Linked DNA regions of Catenulispora sp. GP43. The protein of the gene in region 2 interacts with the protein of the main gene of each other region in a pairwise test. Links are inferred from orthologs where the notes say so. Each region holds a gene or a part of one and is shown on either strand. Other genes may lie near its edges.

Region 1 (4,289 bases), on a different replicon or contig from region 2:
GGACGGCGGGTTCCGCGCGATCGGGCAGAACGTGCTGGAGCGCCCCTTCTACGACCTGGGCTGGGCCCAGTACGCGGAGATCGTGCCGCATCCCGAGGGACCGGTCGCGCGGGAGTACATCAGTCGCAGTGTCCTGTTGATGGGCTCGGACTACATCGTGGTCCACGACGCCTTCGCGCCGAAGCAGCGCATGGTCTGGACCTGGTCCACGCTGGCCGCCGCGACCGGCCACGACGCGAACAGCTTCGCCGAACTCCCGGACCGGATGCCGGCCGTCCACATGCTCAGCGCCGTGCCGTTCGTCGACGAGATCCGCACCTCCACCTCGCAGATCCGGCGCTGGGAGGGCTCCGACACCGACGTGCTGGCGGTGGTCAGCCACCGCGGCGACGTGGCCGCCGACGCCCGGCCCTGGGGCGCCAGGATCCGCGGCCCGCACGGCGTGGACCACGTGTTCCGCGCCGGCCGGGACCCGGTCGGCCTCGACCACACCGCGGACGGTCTGCGCTTCGCCGGCACCGTCGGCGCCATCCGGGTCGGCGACGACGGCCGCACCCGGCTGGCGCTGGTCCACGGGAGCGCGATCGGGGCCGGCGACGTGCTGCTCACCACGGACGACCCGGATCTGGGCGTCAGCCTGGAGTTCGAGGATCCGGCGCACATCACAGGGGCCTACTTCACTCGCAAGGAGACCACCGCGAAGCTGCGTATCGCCTCCGGGCTCGGCTCCGGAACGCTATTCGTCGACGGTGTCACGCCGATGATGACCCGGCTGGACGACACCGAATTGCTGGTCTCGCTGCCGGCCGGACGGCATCGGTTGGAGTTCACCCACCGGCTGCCGCGTCCTTCGGCGCCGCGTGTGCTGCGGACCGCGAACAGCAGCACCAGTGCTGTCATCGAGTTCGAACACGTCCAGGCGGCGGAGTCCTACGTGATCCAGGTGTCGAAGGACGGCGGGACGCTTTGGGAGACCGCCGGTTCGGCTCGGCAGAGTCCCTTCACGCTGCACAAGCTCGCCACCGGCACGAAGTACCACGTGCGGGTCGTGGCCGCCAACGCGGACCAGGTCAGCGAGCCCGGTCCGGACTATCCGGTCCACGTCGACACCAAGCGGCCACCGTCCCCGGACGGTCTGCGTCTGCGCCTCGGCGCCGGTCACGTGGACGTTTCCTGGGGTGAAGTCCTTGGTGCATCGCGATACCGCTTGTACCGTCGGGTGAAGGGCGATCTCGGCTATCGGGAGGTGTTCTCAGGGCTGGCGTTCGAGTACCGGGACACCGAACCGGCCTCGGACCGCGTCTACGAATACGCCGTCGCCGCCGAGAACGGCAACGGCATCGGTCCGGAATCCACGCCGATCGACACGGACGCCGCCAGCTGGCGCTTCTGGGAGCCGCCGGTCGGTGCCGGTGGGCACGAGCCCGGCTTCCGCCGCCGCCACACGTACAACCAGCCTCCCTACACGCCGGACCCGATCGTCCCCGATACCTATGGGGAGGCGTTGTCATGACCGAACGGATCCTGATCACCGGCGCGGCGGGACGCATCGGCACAGCTCTGCGGCCGCTGCTCGCGCGACCGGGCCGGATATTGCGGCTCCTGGACATCAACCCGGTGGAACCCGGCCAGGACGACGCGGAGATCGTCACCGCCTCCTTCAACGACCCGGACGCGATCGACGGGGCGTGCAAGGGTGTGGACGCCGTCGTGCACCTCGGAGGGAAGCCCGGCGAGGGCCCGTGGGAAGAGCTGGCCGAGGTGAATGTCGAGGGTACCCGCCAAGTGCTGGAAGCCGCGGTACGGCAGGGGGTACCGCGGATCGTCCTGGCCTCGAGCATCCATGCCGCCGGCTTCTGGACCCGGGACGACGTCGGGCCGGACGGTTCCCTCCCGGCCGGTGTGGCTCCGCGCCCGGACACCCTTTACGGCGTGAGCAAGGCGGCGGTGGAGGCGTTGGGGAGCCTGTACCACTCGCGCTTCGGCATCGATGTCAGCTGTCTGCGATTGGGCGCGTACCGGTCCGAGCCGTTGTCCACCGTGGACCTCACGGTCTGGATCTCCCACGGGGACGGCGCGCGCCTGGTCGAGGCGTGTCTGGCCGTGCCGGCCCCGGCCGCCTTCCGGGTGCTGTGGGGCATCTCGGCAAACGCCCGGGGCTGGTTCTCCCTCGCCGAGGGCGAGGCGATCGGCTACCGGCCCGAGGACGACGCCGAGCGCTTCGCGGCCGGCATCGCCGGTCTCGAGCGCTTCGACTGGTCCGACCCGGTCCTGCACCGGGTCGGCGGCGGTTTCTGCGCCATGCCGCTGGGTTGATCGGGACGCCCGCGGCTTGTTGATCCCCCTCGGCGCTCGTCCGAGGGGACCTGGAAAGGACGAACGCAGTGAAAGAGCACGCGGGGCGGGTCGCCCTGGTCACGGGAGGGGCGAGCGGGATCGGCCGGGCCACGGCCGAACTGCTCGCCGCCGCCGGGGCCGCGGTGGCGGTCAACGGGCTGCGGGAGGGTGACGCGGCCGAGACCGTCGAGGCGATCGCCGCGGCCGGCGGCCGGGCCGTCCCGGTGATCGCAGACGTCTGCGACGCCTCGGCGGTCGAGCGCGCGGTGCAGACCGCCGTCGACGCCTTCGGCCGGCTGGACGTGCTGGTCACCTCGGCGGGCATCCAGCGCTACGGGACCGTGGCCGACACCGAGGAGAAGACCTGGGACGAGGTGTTCGCGGTCAACGTCAAGGGCGTGTTCCTGGCCGCGCGTGCCGCACTGCCGCATCTGCGGCGCTCGGGGGACGGCGCGATCGTCGTGGTGTCGTCGGTGCAGGCGGTGGCGACGCAGGCGAACGTCGCGGCGTACACCGCCGGCAAGGGCGCGCTGGGCGCTCTGGTGCGGTCCATGGCGATCGACGAGGCGCCGTACGGAGTGCGGGTGAACGCCGTGTGCCCGGGCTCGGTGGACACCCCGATGCTGCGGCGCTCGGCGCGGCTGTTCAGCGACGGCACGCAGGAGGGGGTCGATGCCCTGCTGGGCCAGTGGGGGCGTGCGCATCCGCTGGGCCGGATCGCGCAACCGGCGGAGGTCGCGGAGGTGGTGGCGTTCCTGGCCGGGCGCCGGTCCGCGTTCGTGACCGGCGCCGATATCCGGGTGGACGGCGGCCTGCTGGCCTCGCTGGCGGTCGCCCTGCCGGAAGACGGGGAGTGAGTGACGCCGATGCGGGTGGCTCTGGGGCATGTCGACGAGTACGACGAGCGGACAGCGATGTTCGCGCATCAGCTGGGTTTGCAGAGCGTGCAGCTTCATACGCCGAGCAATCTCGTTGGCGCTGAAGGGTTCTGGTCGGAGGCGGAGCTGCGGGCCTTGCGAGAGCGGATCGAGGGTGACGGGCTGCGGCTGGAAGGGCTGGAGAACGTTCCGGCCGCGCACTTCGCGCTGATTCAGCGTGGGGCCGCGGGGCGGGACGAGCAGATCGAGAACTACCGGCGGACGGTTCGGAACATGGGTGCCGCCGGGATCCCGGTGCTCGGGCATCACTGGATGCCGACCTATGTGTGGCGGACGTCGATGGAGGCGGTGGGGCGCGGGGGCGCGCACGTCTCGTCGTTCGATCTGGCCGATGCCGCGGCGGGGAACGCTTTAGCGGCGTACAAGCTGACGCCGGAGGAGCCGATCGATCCGCCGCTGAGTGCCGAGGACATGTGGGCGAACTACCAGTACTTCCTGGACGCGGTCTTGCCGGTCGCGGAGGAGGTGGGGGTACGGCTGAGTCTGCACCCTGATGATCCGCCGGTCGCCGAGCCGCTGGGCGGCGCGGCACGGATCTTCACTTCGCCGACGGCGCTCGCCGAGGCGCGGGACCGCGCGCATGGCAGCCGTGCCTGGGGCCTGACGCTGTGCACCGGGACGGTTTCGGCGATGGCGGGGGCGGCCAACGTCACGGAGGTCATCGATTTGCTGGGGCCAAGTGGGCACATCGCGTACGTGCACTTCCGGGATGTGCGCGGGACGGTGCCGACGTTCGCGGAGTGCTTCCTCGGCGAGGGCAACTTCCATCCGCCGAGCATTCTGCGGCGGCTGCACAAGGTCGGGTTCGACGGTTTCGCCATCGACGACCACGTGCCGGCCCTGGTCGGGGATGCGGCGACGTGGGGTGACACGTCTTCGGAGGCCTATTGCAGCCGGGGACGCGCCCACGAACTGGGGTACATCTCAGGGATCGTGGACGCACTCGGCATCGGCGGCTGAGGATCAATCCTCGTCGTACACCTCCGGCTCCGCCTTGTCCCACGCGGCCTCGAA
Region 2 (5,867 bases):
AGCAGTGCGTGCTGACGGGCCTGGGCCGCCGCGGTCGCGGCGCCGTCGGCGGTCCCGGCGTCGACGGCCGCGGCGTGGTCCGGGTCCCCGAGCGCCACCAGGGCGCCGACCGGGAAGCCGGCGCCGCGCAGGACGGCGGCGGGCCAGACTCGCAGCGGGCCGCCGGGCAGTGGCAGGAGTTCGTCAGAGATTGACGAAATATCGGCCATCGGATTCGTGTCGCCTCCTCATCGGGACGGTGAACGTCCCGGGTAGCGGTATCAGGGTTTCCCCTTCAGTCCTCATACGGATGCGCTTCCGGCCTGCGGCTGGGCGACGCGCTCACCAGCGGCGGTGCGGCCGGCTTCCGCCGAGGATTATCCGGTGCCGGACGGGATATGTACCATATCCGTCTCAACCACGATTAACTCATCTTGACCGTGACCAGGCGGGCCGATGATGCTGGCCGGGTCAGACCTCGCATATGTGTGCCGATCTCCACGCCGTCGTCGAGAAAGGAACCCGCCGCCCATGGCACGACTCAGTGAAATCGCGATCCTGAGCGACACCGTGCACTGGTTCGACGGCGACGTCCTGGATTCCCCCAAACCCCCTGGAGATCGTCCGGGCGACTTATCGGCGTTCACCGGCTGGCAGCCCGCACCCCCGGTGCCGTGCCCGAACGCGGTGGCGAAGGCGGCCACGGCAGCGGCGGCGGCTCCCGACACGAAGCCGGCTCCCAATCCGGCCAACCTCCCGGCCAATCTCCCGGCCAATCTGCCAGCCAACCTCCCGGCTCCGATCCCGGCCACCCCGCAGGCTCCGGCAGCGCCGGCGGGCTCCGAGGACCTCGTCGAGCTGCTGATCGAGGACCTGTTGCCGGCCGACTCCCCCCGCCTGGCCGGCGAGGACACGCAGCACGTGCAGATCCTGGTGGAGGCCTACACCGAACTGCCCCCGATCCTGGTGCACCGGCGGACCCTGCGCGTGATCGACGGGATGCACCGGCTGCGCGCGGCGATGCTGCGCGGCGAGCAGACGATCAAGGCCCGGATGTGCGACGCCGAGGCGGACGCGGCGTTCGTGATGGCCGTCGAGGCCAACGTCTCGCACGGCCTGCCGCTGTCCCTGGCCGACCGCGAGGCCGCCGCGGCCCGCATCCTGCTCTCCCACCCGCAGTGGTCGGACCGGGCCATCGCGAACGTCACCGGCCTGTCGCCCAAGACGGTCAGCGGCATCCGGCGCCGCGAGGGCGACCTGCCGGAGGCCCCGACCGCCCGCATCGGCCGCGACGGACGGGCCCGTCCGGTGAACGGCGCGGACCGCCGCCGCCGCGCCAGCGAACTGTTCGCCGCCCGCCCCGACGCCTCGGTCCGCGACGTGGCCACCGAGGCCGGCATCTCCCCCGGCACCGCCCGCGACGTCCGCGACCGCATGCGCCGCGGCGAGGACCCGCTGCCCCCGGGACAGCGCAACGTCGAGGTGCGGCCGCAGTCCATGACCCTGGAGCGCCACCTGCGCCGCTGGACCTCCAGCCGCGTGAGCCAGGTCCGCGACCGCGGCACGGTCCTGCGCAGCCTGCGCCGCGACCCCTCGGTCCGCTTCACCGACTCCGGCCGCGAGGTGCTGCGCTGGCTCGACACCCGGGCCGGCGGCGCCGGCGGCTGGGAGTCGGTGGTGTACCTGCTGCCGCCGCACTGCGCCTTCATGGTCGCGGATCTGGCGTGCGCGATAGCGATGGAGTGGCTCGAGGTCGCCGAGCAGCTGCGGAGCGATCCGGAGTAGGAGATCGGTAGCGAGCAGGGCCGGTCCTGAAAGGACCGGCCCTGTTTCTTGCTCAGGATGCTTATTCAGGTCTCCGATTCAGGTCTCCGATTCAGGAAGCTGCGACGCCCGACGTCTGCTCGGCCGCGAGCCGCGCCAGCTCGGCCTTGTTCACCTTGCCCACCCGCGTGTGCGGGAACTCCTTGGTGAACGCCACCTGGTCCGGCAGCTTGAACGCGGCCACCCCGCGCGCCAGCAGGAACCTGCGAAGCTCGGCCAGCGTCGGCGCGGCTTGGGAGGCGTCAGCGTCGGCATCGTCGGCGGCGGCGGCGATGACCCAGGCGCAGCTCTTCTCCCCCAGCACCTCGTCCGCGACGCCGACCACGGACACGTCCCGCACCCCTGGGTGCGCCAGCAGGTGGTCCTCGACCTCGGCCGGGGAGACCTTCTCGCCGCCGCGGTTGATCACGTCCTTGATGCGTCCCTCGACCACCATGTCGCCGGCCGGGGTGAGGCGGACCAGGTCGCCGGTGTGGAACCAGCCCTCGGGGGTGAAGGTGCGGGCGTTGTGGTCCTCGGCGCGGTAGTAGCCGCGGATGGTGTACGGGCCGCGGGTCACCAACTCGCCGATCTCCCCCGGCGCGACCGGTGCCCCGTCGGAGCCGACCACCTTCACCTCGTCGTGCTCGCACATCGGGCGGCCGGTGCTGGGGAAGACGACGTCGTCGGGTTCGCCGGGCCGGGTGAAGGTGAGCAGCCCCTCGGCCATGCCGAACCAGTGGGTGACCTCGCAGCCCAGCTCGGGGCGGATCCGGCGGGCCACCTCCAGCGGCAGCTTCGCCGAGCCGATCTGCAGCAGCACCCCGGAGACGTCCACGTCGAACAGCGGCGCCGCGTCCAGCCACAGCTTCACCAGCGGCGGCATCAGGGTCGTGAGAGTCACGCGGTGCCGGGCGATCAGCCCGAACGCCTCGTCCGGCGCGGCCCCGCCGGCCAGCACGGTCAAGCCGCCGGCCAGGTAGGTGCCCAGCACGCCCGGGCAGCCCAGCGCGGCGTTGTGCGCCACCGGCAGCGCGGCCAGGTAGGCGCTCTCAGAGCCCACGCCAAGGCCCCGCGCGGTGGCCCGCAGCTGGTAGGCGTAGTCGTCGTGGGTCCGCGGGATCAGCTTGGGCAGCCCGGTCGTGCCGCCGGAGAGCAGGAAGAAAGCCACGTCGCCGGAGTCGGGCGCGGGCAGTTCCCGGGCCGGCGCCTCGATGGCGCTCAGCGCGAGGAACTCCTCGGGCTCGCCGGCCACGATCACGTGCTCCAGGCGCACCCGCTCGCGCACCTCGCGGGCCAGCTTCCGGAAGTCGAAGCCGCGATACCGGCCCGGGACGACATAGGCGACGGCGTCAGACATCTGACACAGGTACTCGATCTCGCTGGCCCGGTGCGCCGGCAGCGCGTAGACCGGGAGCACGCCCAGCCGGAACAGCGCCAGCGACAGCGTCAGGAACTCCGGGATGTTCGGCAGCTGCACCACGACCCGGTCCCCCGGGCGCAGCCCGAGGTCGCGCAGCCCGGCGGCCATCCGGTCGGCCACGGTGTCCACGGCGGCGAACGTCCACTCCTCGCGGCCGGACACCAGCGCGATCCGGTCCTCGTTGCCGGGCACCGCGCCGCGCAGCACGTCGCCCAGCGCCTGCCCGCGCCAGTAGCCGAGCCGGCGATAGCGCTCGGCATCCTCGGCCGGCCAGGGTACGCATCCGGTCAGCATCGTCAAGCCTCCTGGCGGAATGGAAGAAGTCTGCTACGCGGGGGTCAGAAGCATCGGCACGCTGGCGTAGCCGCGAAAACTGGGGCTGGGACGGCGGATCGCCGGCCCGTCGGGCCGCACGTCGGCGAACCCGCGCACCAGGCGCCCGAACACCGCGACCGCCTCGGCCCGGGCCAGCGCCGCGCCCACGCAATGGTGGATACCGCCGCCGCCGAAACTCAAGTGCGGATTGGGGTCGCGCCCCACATCGAGCCGGTCCGGATCCGGGAACCTGGCCGGGTCCCGGTTGGCCGAGCCGATCAGCAGGACCAGGATGCGGCCGGCCCGGATCGTGCGGCCGGCCACCTCGACCGGCTCCCGCGTCAAACGGCTCTTGACCTGCACGGGAGCGTCATAACGAAGGAACTCCTCGACCGCGGAGGGCACCAGCGCCGGATCGGCACGCAGCCGCACCAGCTCCCCGGGGTGCGCCAGCAGCGCCGCGCAGCCGGTGGCCAGCAGGTCGGTGGTAGTGGCGAAGCCGGCGAACAGCAGGAAGACCACGTTGTCGACGAGATCGTCGAAATCCGGCGCGCCGGGCCCGCAAACCCGGCTCGACACCAGCCGCGAGACGAGGTCGTCGCGCGGGGCGCGGCGGCGGCGTTCGAAGAGGTCGACGACCAGCGTGCGCAGCCAGCTGACCGCATCATGTGCGGCGGGCCGGTCGGCCTCGGGCAGGAACGTCGCGAAGGCCCGGGACAGCGCCAGAGCCCGCGGCCGGACCTCGTCGAGGCAACCGGGTTCCAGGCCCACGAAGTCGGCCAGCACCCGGATCGGCAGCACGTGCGCCAGATCCGCGACGCCGTCCAGCCGCGCACCGTCCCGAGCCGGGGCCAGCGCGCGCTCCACGATCTCCGCGATCGTCGCGCCGCGTTCGCGCACCGCCAGCGGCGTGAACGCCTGTCCGATGAGCCGGCGCAGGACTGTGTGGCCCGGCGGGTCGCGGTTGAGGACGATCCGTCCGAAGAAGTCGGCCAGCGGCCCCGGTCCCAGCGCGATGCGGTGGTAGTCGGCGTCGTATTCGCTGCCCAGCCGGGGATCGCGGACCAGCTCCATGACGTCGGCGTACCGCGTGACGACCCACTGCGCCGGACCGCCACGGCACAGCGCGCCGCTCTCACGCAGCCGTGCGTAGGTCGGATACGGATCCTGCTGTACTTCTGGATCGAGCGGATCGAAGCGCGGGGCGAGGATCTGGCTCATGACGCGTCTCCCTACGCCGGCACCACGGTCAGGGGCACGTTGGCGAAGGCCCGGAAGCCCGGCCGCAGCTGCCGCACCGCCGGCCCGGCCGGTTCCAAGGCGGCCAGCCGGCCGATCCGGTCGAAGACCGCGCACAGCTCGGCGCGCGCCAGGGCGGCCCCGATGCAGCGGTGGTGTCCGCCGCCGAAGCTCTGGTGCGGGTTCGGGTGGCGGCCGACGTCGATGCGCGCCGGGTCGTCGAACTGGCGCTCGTCGTGGTTGGCCGAGCCCAGGAGCAGGACGACGATCCGCCCGGGCCGCAGGACGCGGCCGCCGAACGGAATCGGGACCAGCGCGTGCCGGAGTTTGACCTGGATCGGCGCGTCGAAACGGAGGAACTCCTCGACGGCCGAGGGCACCAGCGCCGGAGCCTCGCGCAGCCTGGCCAGCTGGTCGGGGAGTTCGGAGAGCACCTGGCAGCCGGTGGCGACGGTGCTCATGGTGGTCTCGTAGCCGGCGAACAAGGTGAACAGGACGTTCTCGATGATCTCGTCGTCGGTGAGGCGGTCGGTACCGTCAGCAAAGGCGGTGCCGTCGCGGGCCGCCGCCAGCCGGGAGAGCATGTCGCGGCCGCCGGGCGCGGCACGGCGCTCGTTCAGCAGGGTGCTGAGATAGTCGCGCAGCCACAGGACCGAGTCGTGCGCGGCCTGGCGTTCGTCCGGGCCCAGGACCGCGGCGAAGGCCTTGGCGACGTCGATGGCGCGCCGGCCGACCTCGGTCAGGTCGCCGGCGTCGATGCCGACCAGCTCGCCCAGGACCCGCAGCGGAAGCGGGTGCGCGAGGTCGGTGACGGCGTCGAAGGGGGCGCCGTCCATCGCCGGGGCCAGCAGCTCGTCGACGATGCGGACGATCGCCGGGGTCAGGTCGCGGGCCAGTCCCGGGGAGATCGCGCGGCCCATCAGGCGGCGCAGCCGGGTGTGGTCAGGCGGGTCCTGGTTGAGGATGACGCGCTGGAAGAAGTCGCTGGCCGGGCCCGCGCCGATGGTCGGGCGGTGGTGGTCCTCGGAGAAGTTGCCGGACAGCCGCTTGTCGGCCATGAACCGGGCCACGTCGGCGAAGCGGGGCACGACCCACTGGCCGGGGCCAC
Region 3 (4,472 bases), on a different replicon or contig from region 2:
ACGGTCTCGGCGGCCTCGGCGTCGGGGTCGGAGTGCCGGACCACCGTCGAGCCGACCGTCAGGGACAGCACGCCGGCGCGCGTGATCCGCGCCGTGCGGATCAGGATCGAGGAGTCCAGCGTCGGCCGGCCCGCCTTGTCCGCGCCGAACAGCGCCACCACGCCGCCGTAGTACCCGCGGCCCTGCTTCTCGCGGCGGGCGATCACGCGGAACGCGCTCGCCAGCGGGCTGCCGGTCACGGCCGGGGAGAACAGGGTCCGCCGGAGCACCTCGCGGGTCGGCAGGGTGGTCGCGCCCTCGATCAGGTACTCGGTGTGTGCCAGGTGCCCCATCGGCTTCAGGAACGGGCCGAGCGCGCGGCCGCCGCCGTCGCAGACCTCGGCCATCATCTTCAGCTCCTCCTCCAGGACCATGGCCAGTTCCTCGGTCTCCTTGCGGTCGTCCAGGAACGCCGCCACCGCCTGCCGGTCCGGGCCCGCGGGGCCGAACACGTGCGTGCCGCTGATCGGGTTCATCACCGCCACGCCGTCGTCCACCGACACCTGCCGCTCCGGGCTGGCGCCGACGAACGTGTCCTCGCCCAGGTGCACCAGGAACGTCCAGTACGCGCCGGTCTCGGAGGTCAGCAGGTTCCGGAACAGCGCCGCAGCTTTAACCCGCGAGTAGTCCTGCACGCAGGCCACATACGTGCGCGGCACGACGAAGTTCGACCCCTCACCCCGGCCGATCTCCTGGTCCTGCACGAGCCGCACGCACTTGCTGTAGTCCTCGTCGCTGACGTCGAACCCGACCTCGTCGAGCCGGATGTCCGCCGCCGGCAGCGCCGCGATGACCGCGTCCCGGTCGATCGCCTCCGCGTGCCGCACCCGCAGCGCCACCAGCTCCGCGCCGTCGTCGGCGACCGCGAACCCGCGCTCGGCGATCTGCCGGAACGGGATCACGGCCAGCAGATCGTGGCGCGCGCCATCGCCATCGCTGTCGCCGGCCGCGCAGGCGCCGGGCGTCGAGGGCAAGACCAGCAAGGTCTTGGCGCCCACCAGGTCGCCGGTCAGCAGCTCCACCTTCGCCCCGCCGTCGCTGTGGCGCTCGGGCCGGTACAGCAGCGCGAACGGCGGCGCGTCAGGCCTCAGACAATCCCTCAGGCAATCGCTCAGGCGATCCGTCGGCGCGCTCATCGGGCCGCCTCCGCGAGCGCTCGCAGTAACCGGTCCGTGGTGGGCGTGGCCGCACAGGACTCGGCCGCCATCGCCAGCGCCAGACGGTGCTTCTCGGCGCTGAAATCGGCGACGGCGTCGGCGGCCAGGAACGCCTGCACGTCCCGGCTGAAGGCGTCCACGCAGCTGGTCAGGCACCCGATGTGGGCGAAGACCCCGCACACGATCAGCTGGTCGCGCCCGGTCTGCCAGAGCACGTCGGCCAGCGGCGTGCGGTGGAAGGCGCTGTAGCGCCACTTCGTCAGGACCCGGTCGCCGGGCTTCGGCGCGAGCTCGGGCACGATCGCGCGGTCGGCCTCCACGGCGCCCATGCCCGGGCCCCACAGCTCGGCCAGCAGCCCGCGCTGGCGCGGGCTCATCGCCCCGGGCTGCGCGGTGTAGACCACGGGGACCCCCAGATCCGCACACGCCTCGCGCAGCCGGACGGCGTTCCTCAGCACCGTCTCCAGCGGCTCCCGCCCGGCCGGGAAGAACCGCAGGAAGTACTCCTGCATGTCATGGATCAACAACACGGCACGGCCCGGATCGGCGCTCCACGCGGCGCGTTGCACGGGCAGCTCGCTCTCGGTGGGTACCGGATAGGGCTCGATGGGATCGATTCCGGACGCGGTCACTCGCTGATCCCCCTCCGACGCGACCCGGGGTGCGCCAGTGGTCTGTCAGTGGTCTGCCAATGGTCTGGACCACCTGCACCCTTCTTCCGTCTCAGGACTCTAAGGAAGATCGCAGGGCCCTCACACCCACCCGTTCGGGTAGGTGATCAAGCACTGCCCACCCGGAGCGGGCGCGGCGCCGTGCCTACCCCAACGGGCAGTTGTCGGCCGCCGCCGCGTTGGCGAGGCTGATGCTCATGAGTCAGCTCATCATCGGCAACCAGCTCACCGAGGAGACCGCCGAGGGCGAAGGCGCCCTGCCGTCGGAGTACCGGCGGTTCCTGTCCGTGATCTCGCACCGCATGGTGTGGTTCGCACAGGACGGTGATGTTCTGGTCCTGCCGTCGCGCCCCGGCGAGGGGTTCCTGGCATACGTTCGGCGGGTCAACGGATTGGCGGAGGGCGAGCCGCTCATCGTGGTCCCGCAGCCGGGCCGCCAGGGTGCGGAGCTGCTCTATGACGACCGGCTCGCCGCCCCGGAGTTCGTGGCGGGTCTCCGGACGCTGATCGCAGAGCGGGGGGTGGACCGGGTCTTCCCGTTCCACCTCGGCGCGGCGGTCCTCCGCCTGGCCCGGGAAACCGGGCTGGACGGGCCGTTCGGCGGGGTGGCGTTCCTCGCTGAGCGAGGCGGCGAGCTGGTCAACAGTAAGGCGGCGTTCCGGGCGGTCGCCGCCGGGAACGCCGTCCCGATCCCCGACGGCAAGGTCTGCGTCGAGCCGGCCGAGGCCGAGGAGTTCGCATGGCCGCTGCTGGCCGGCGGGCAGTCCGTGATCGTCAAGCAGGACCTGCACGGCGGCGGCTACGGCAACGAGCTCCTGGTGCCCGCCGAGGGCGTGACCGGCGTCGGGGCCACCAACACCGTCGTGGTCCCGGACCGGGCCGCACTGGCCGCGCACCTGGTCCGCTCCTGGCCGCGCTACTCCTACGGCGGCTCCCGGCCGGTCGTCGTCGAGCACTACATCCACGACTGCGGCCAGCTCTACATCGAGTTCCGCGTGACCGCCGAGGCCGTCTCGGTCCTGGACTACGGCCAGGTGCGGATGGAACCGATCATGCACGGCCTGGTGCTGCCGCCGCCACCAGAGGAGGTGCCGGACCTGGCGGAGTTCGTCGCCGGGGCCACCCGCGTCGCGCAGGCGCTGCGCGCCGTCGGCTACCGCGGCTACGCCGGCCTGGACGCGATCGTCACCCCGGCCGGGCGCGTGCTGTTCAACGAGGTCAACGGCCGGGTCGCCGGATCCACCCACCTCGACGCCCTCGCCCGCCGCGCGGTCGGCGAGGACTACCTGACCGCCAGGGTCCTGATCTCCCGTAATCGGGTGCCCTGGCCTTCCTTCACCGAGGCCGAGGCCCTGCTGGACAAGCACGGCCTGGCCTTCGACCCGGATGAGCGCACCGGGATCCTGCTGCCCGGCGACGACGACGCCCCGGACGGCCCGACCGGCCAGTTCCTGGTCGTCGGCCGGGACCACGGGCACGCCGGCGAGCTGGAGCGGCGCGCCCTGGCCGCCTTCGGCCTGGACGGTGGCCCGGACGGTGCCCTGAACGGCGCCCTGAACGGCGCTCCGGACGGCGCCCCGAACGAAACAGAGGTCTGACATGCGCGCGGACGGACTGGCCGGCCGGACGGCCCTGGTCACCGGAGGGGGCTCGGGCATCGGCCGGGCCGTGGCGGTCGCGCTGGCCGCCGCCGGAGCCCGGGTGATCGTGGCCGGCCGGACCGCCGCGACGCTGGAGCGGACCGTTGAGCTGGCCGACGAGGCGACCGCTGTGTGGGGCGGCGAGTCGCTTGTGGGCGGCCAAACCTGGGCGCCGGTCGTGCCGGCCGGCGCCCAGGCACACATCGCGGACGTCACCGACGCCGGCGCCGTGCGGGCGCTGTTCGCCGCGATCGAGCACGAGCACGGCCGGCTGGACATCGCGGTGAACAACGCCGGCCGGCCCGCCTGGGGCCCGGTCGAGCAGACCCCGCGCGCCGAATGGGACGCCGTGCTCGGCGTGAACCTCACCGGCGTGTGGCTGTGCCTGCAGCAGGAGATCGACCTCATGCGCCGCGGCGGCGGGGGAGCGGTGGTCAACGTGGTCTCCCGCATCGGCATCCCGATGCGCGAGGAGAACCAGGGCGTGTACGCGGCCAGCAAGGCCGCGCTGAGCATCCTGACCCGGACCGCGGCCCGCGAGTGCGCCGGCGCCGGCATCCGGATCAACGCCGTCAGCCCCGGCCCCACCGACACCGCGATGGCCCGGTGGGAGGCCGAGAGCCCGGCCGAACGCGACGCGCGCGTGGCCCGCACCGTCCCGATCGGCCGGCTGGCCGACCCCGCCGAGATCGCCGCCGCCGTGCGCTGGCTGGTCTCCGACGAGGCCTCCTACGTCGTCGGCCACGACCTGGTGGTCGACGGAGGGCTGAGCGCCTGAGGGCGGCTCGGCCGACCCCTCATCCGACAAGGAGATAGCCGATGCTCATCCTGTCGTTCAAGGAAGGCCATGACGGTGCCGTGGCGGCGCTCGACGACGGCCGTCTGCTGTTCTCGCTGGAGGCGGAGAAGGACAACTTCCCCCGCTTCGACCGCCTGACCGCCGAGGTCGTGGCGCGGGCCCTGGA

What was found. The genes of interacting proteins can lie anywhere in the genome.
Region 1: the proteins of ABH926_RS16590 (region 2) and ABH926_RS35100 interact in binary tests that used the Escherichia coli proteins (3 or more experiments, as listed by UniProt). The link is inferred for Catenulispora sp. GP43 from one-to-one orthologs.
Region 3: the proteins of ABH926_RS16590 (region 2) and ABH926_RS18955 interact in binary tests that used the Escherichia coli proteins (3 or more experiments, as listed by UniProt). The link is inferred for Catenulispora sp. GP43 from one-to-one orthologs.

Annotation. Positions count from the first base shown.
Region 1 is NZ_JBGCCT010000021.1:136,969-141,257, forward strand. What follows is about bases 1,481-4,289. They hold ABH926_RS35100 (SDR family NAD(P)-dependent oxidoreductase), read left to right. Parts: upstream 1,481-2,384; coding sequence 2,385-3,194; downstream 3,195-4,289. Other genes in these bases: ABH926_RS35090 (fibronectin type III domain-containing protein), read left to right, coding at 1,481-1,513; ABH926_RS35095 (NAD-dependent epimerase/dehydratase family protein), read left to right, coding at 1,510-2,316; ABH926_RS35105 (mannonate dehydratase), read left to right, coding at 3,204-4,235; ABH926_RS35110 (NUDIX hydrolase), read right to left, coding at 4,239-4,289. Also shown: more of ABH926_RS35090, read left to right, coding at 1-1,480. UniProt on the Escherichia coli protein: Involved in the biosynthesis of the siderophore enterobactin (enterochelin), which is a macrocyclic trimeric lactone of N-(2,3-dihydroxybenzoyl)-serine.
Region 2 is NZ_JBGCCT010000007.1:171,321-177,187, reverse strand. Bases 1,178-4,084 are described here. They hold ABH926_RS16590 ((2,3-dihydroxybenzoyl)adenylate synthase), read right to left. Parts: upstream 3,500-4,084; coding sequence 1,856-3,499; downstream 1,178-1,855. Other genes in these bases: ABH926_RS16585 (cytochrome P450), read right to left, coding at 3,533-4,084; ABH926_RS16595 (ParB/RepB/Spo0J family partition protein), read left to right, coding at 1,178-1,764. Outside these bases: ABH926_RS16600 (lantibiotic dehydratase), read right to left, coding at 1-209; more of ABH926_RS16595, read left to right, coding at 511-1,177; more of ABH926_RS16585, read right to left, coding at 4,085-4,741; ABH926_RS16580 (cytochrome P450), read right to left, coding at 4,753-5,867. UniProt on the Escherichia coli protein: Involved in the biosynthesis of the siderophore enterobactin (enterochelin), which is a macrocyclic trimeric lactone of N-(2,3-dihydroxybenzoyl)-serine.
Region 3 is NZ_JBGCCT010000008.1:315,855-320,326, forward strand. The notes cover bases 1-2,992. They hold ABH926_RS18955 (isochorismatase family protein), read right to left. Parts: upstream 1,829-2,992; coding sequence 1,172-1,828; downstream 1-1,171. Other genes in these bases: ABH926_RS18950 (anthranilate synthase family protein), read right to left, coding at 1-1,175; ABH926_RS18960 (peptide ligase PGM1-related protein), read left to right, coding at 2,065-2,992. Outside these bases: more of ABH926_RS18960, read left to right, coding at 2,993-3,465; ABH926_RS18965 (SDR family NAD(P)-dependent oxidoreductase), read left to right, coding at 3,467-4,285; ABH926_RS18970 (carbamoyltransferase C-terminal domain-containing protein), read left to right, coding at 4,327-4,472. UniProt on the Escherichia coli protein: Involved in the biosynthesis of the siderophore enterobactin (enterochelin), which is a macrocyclic trimeric lactone of N-(2,3-dihydroxybenzoyl)-serine.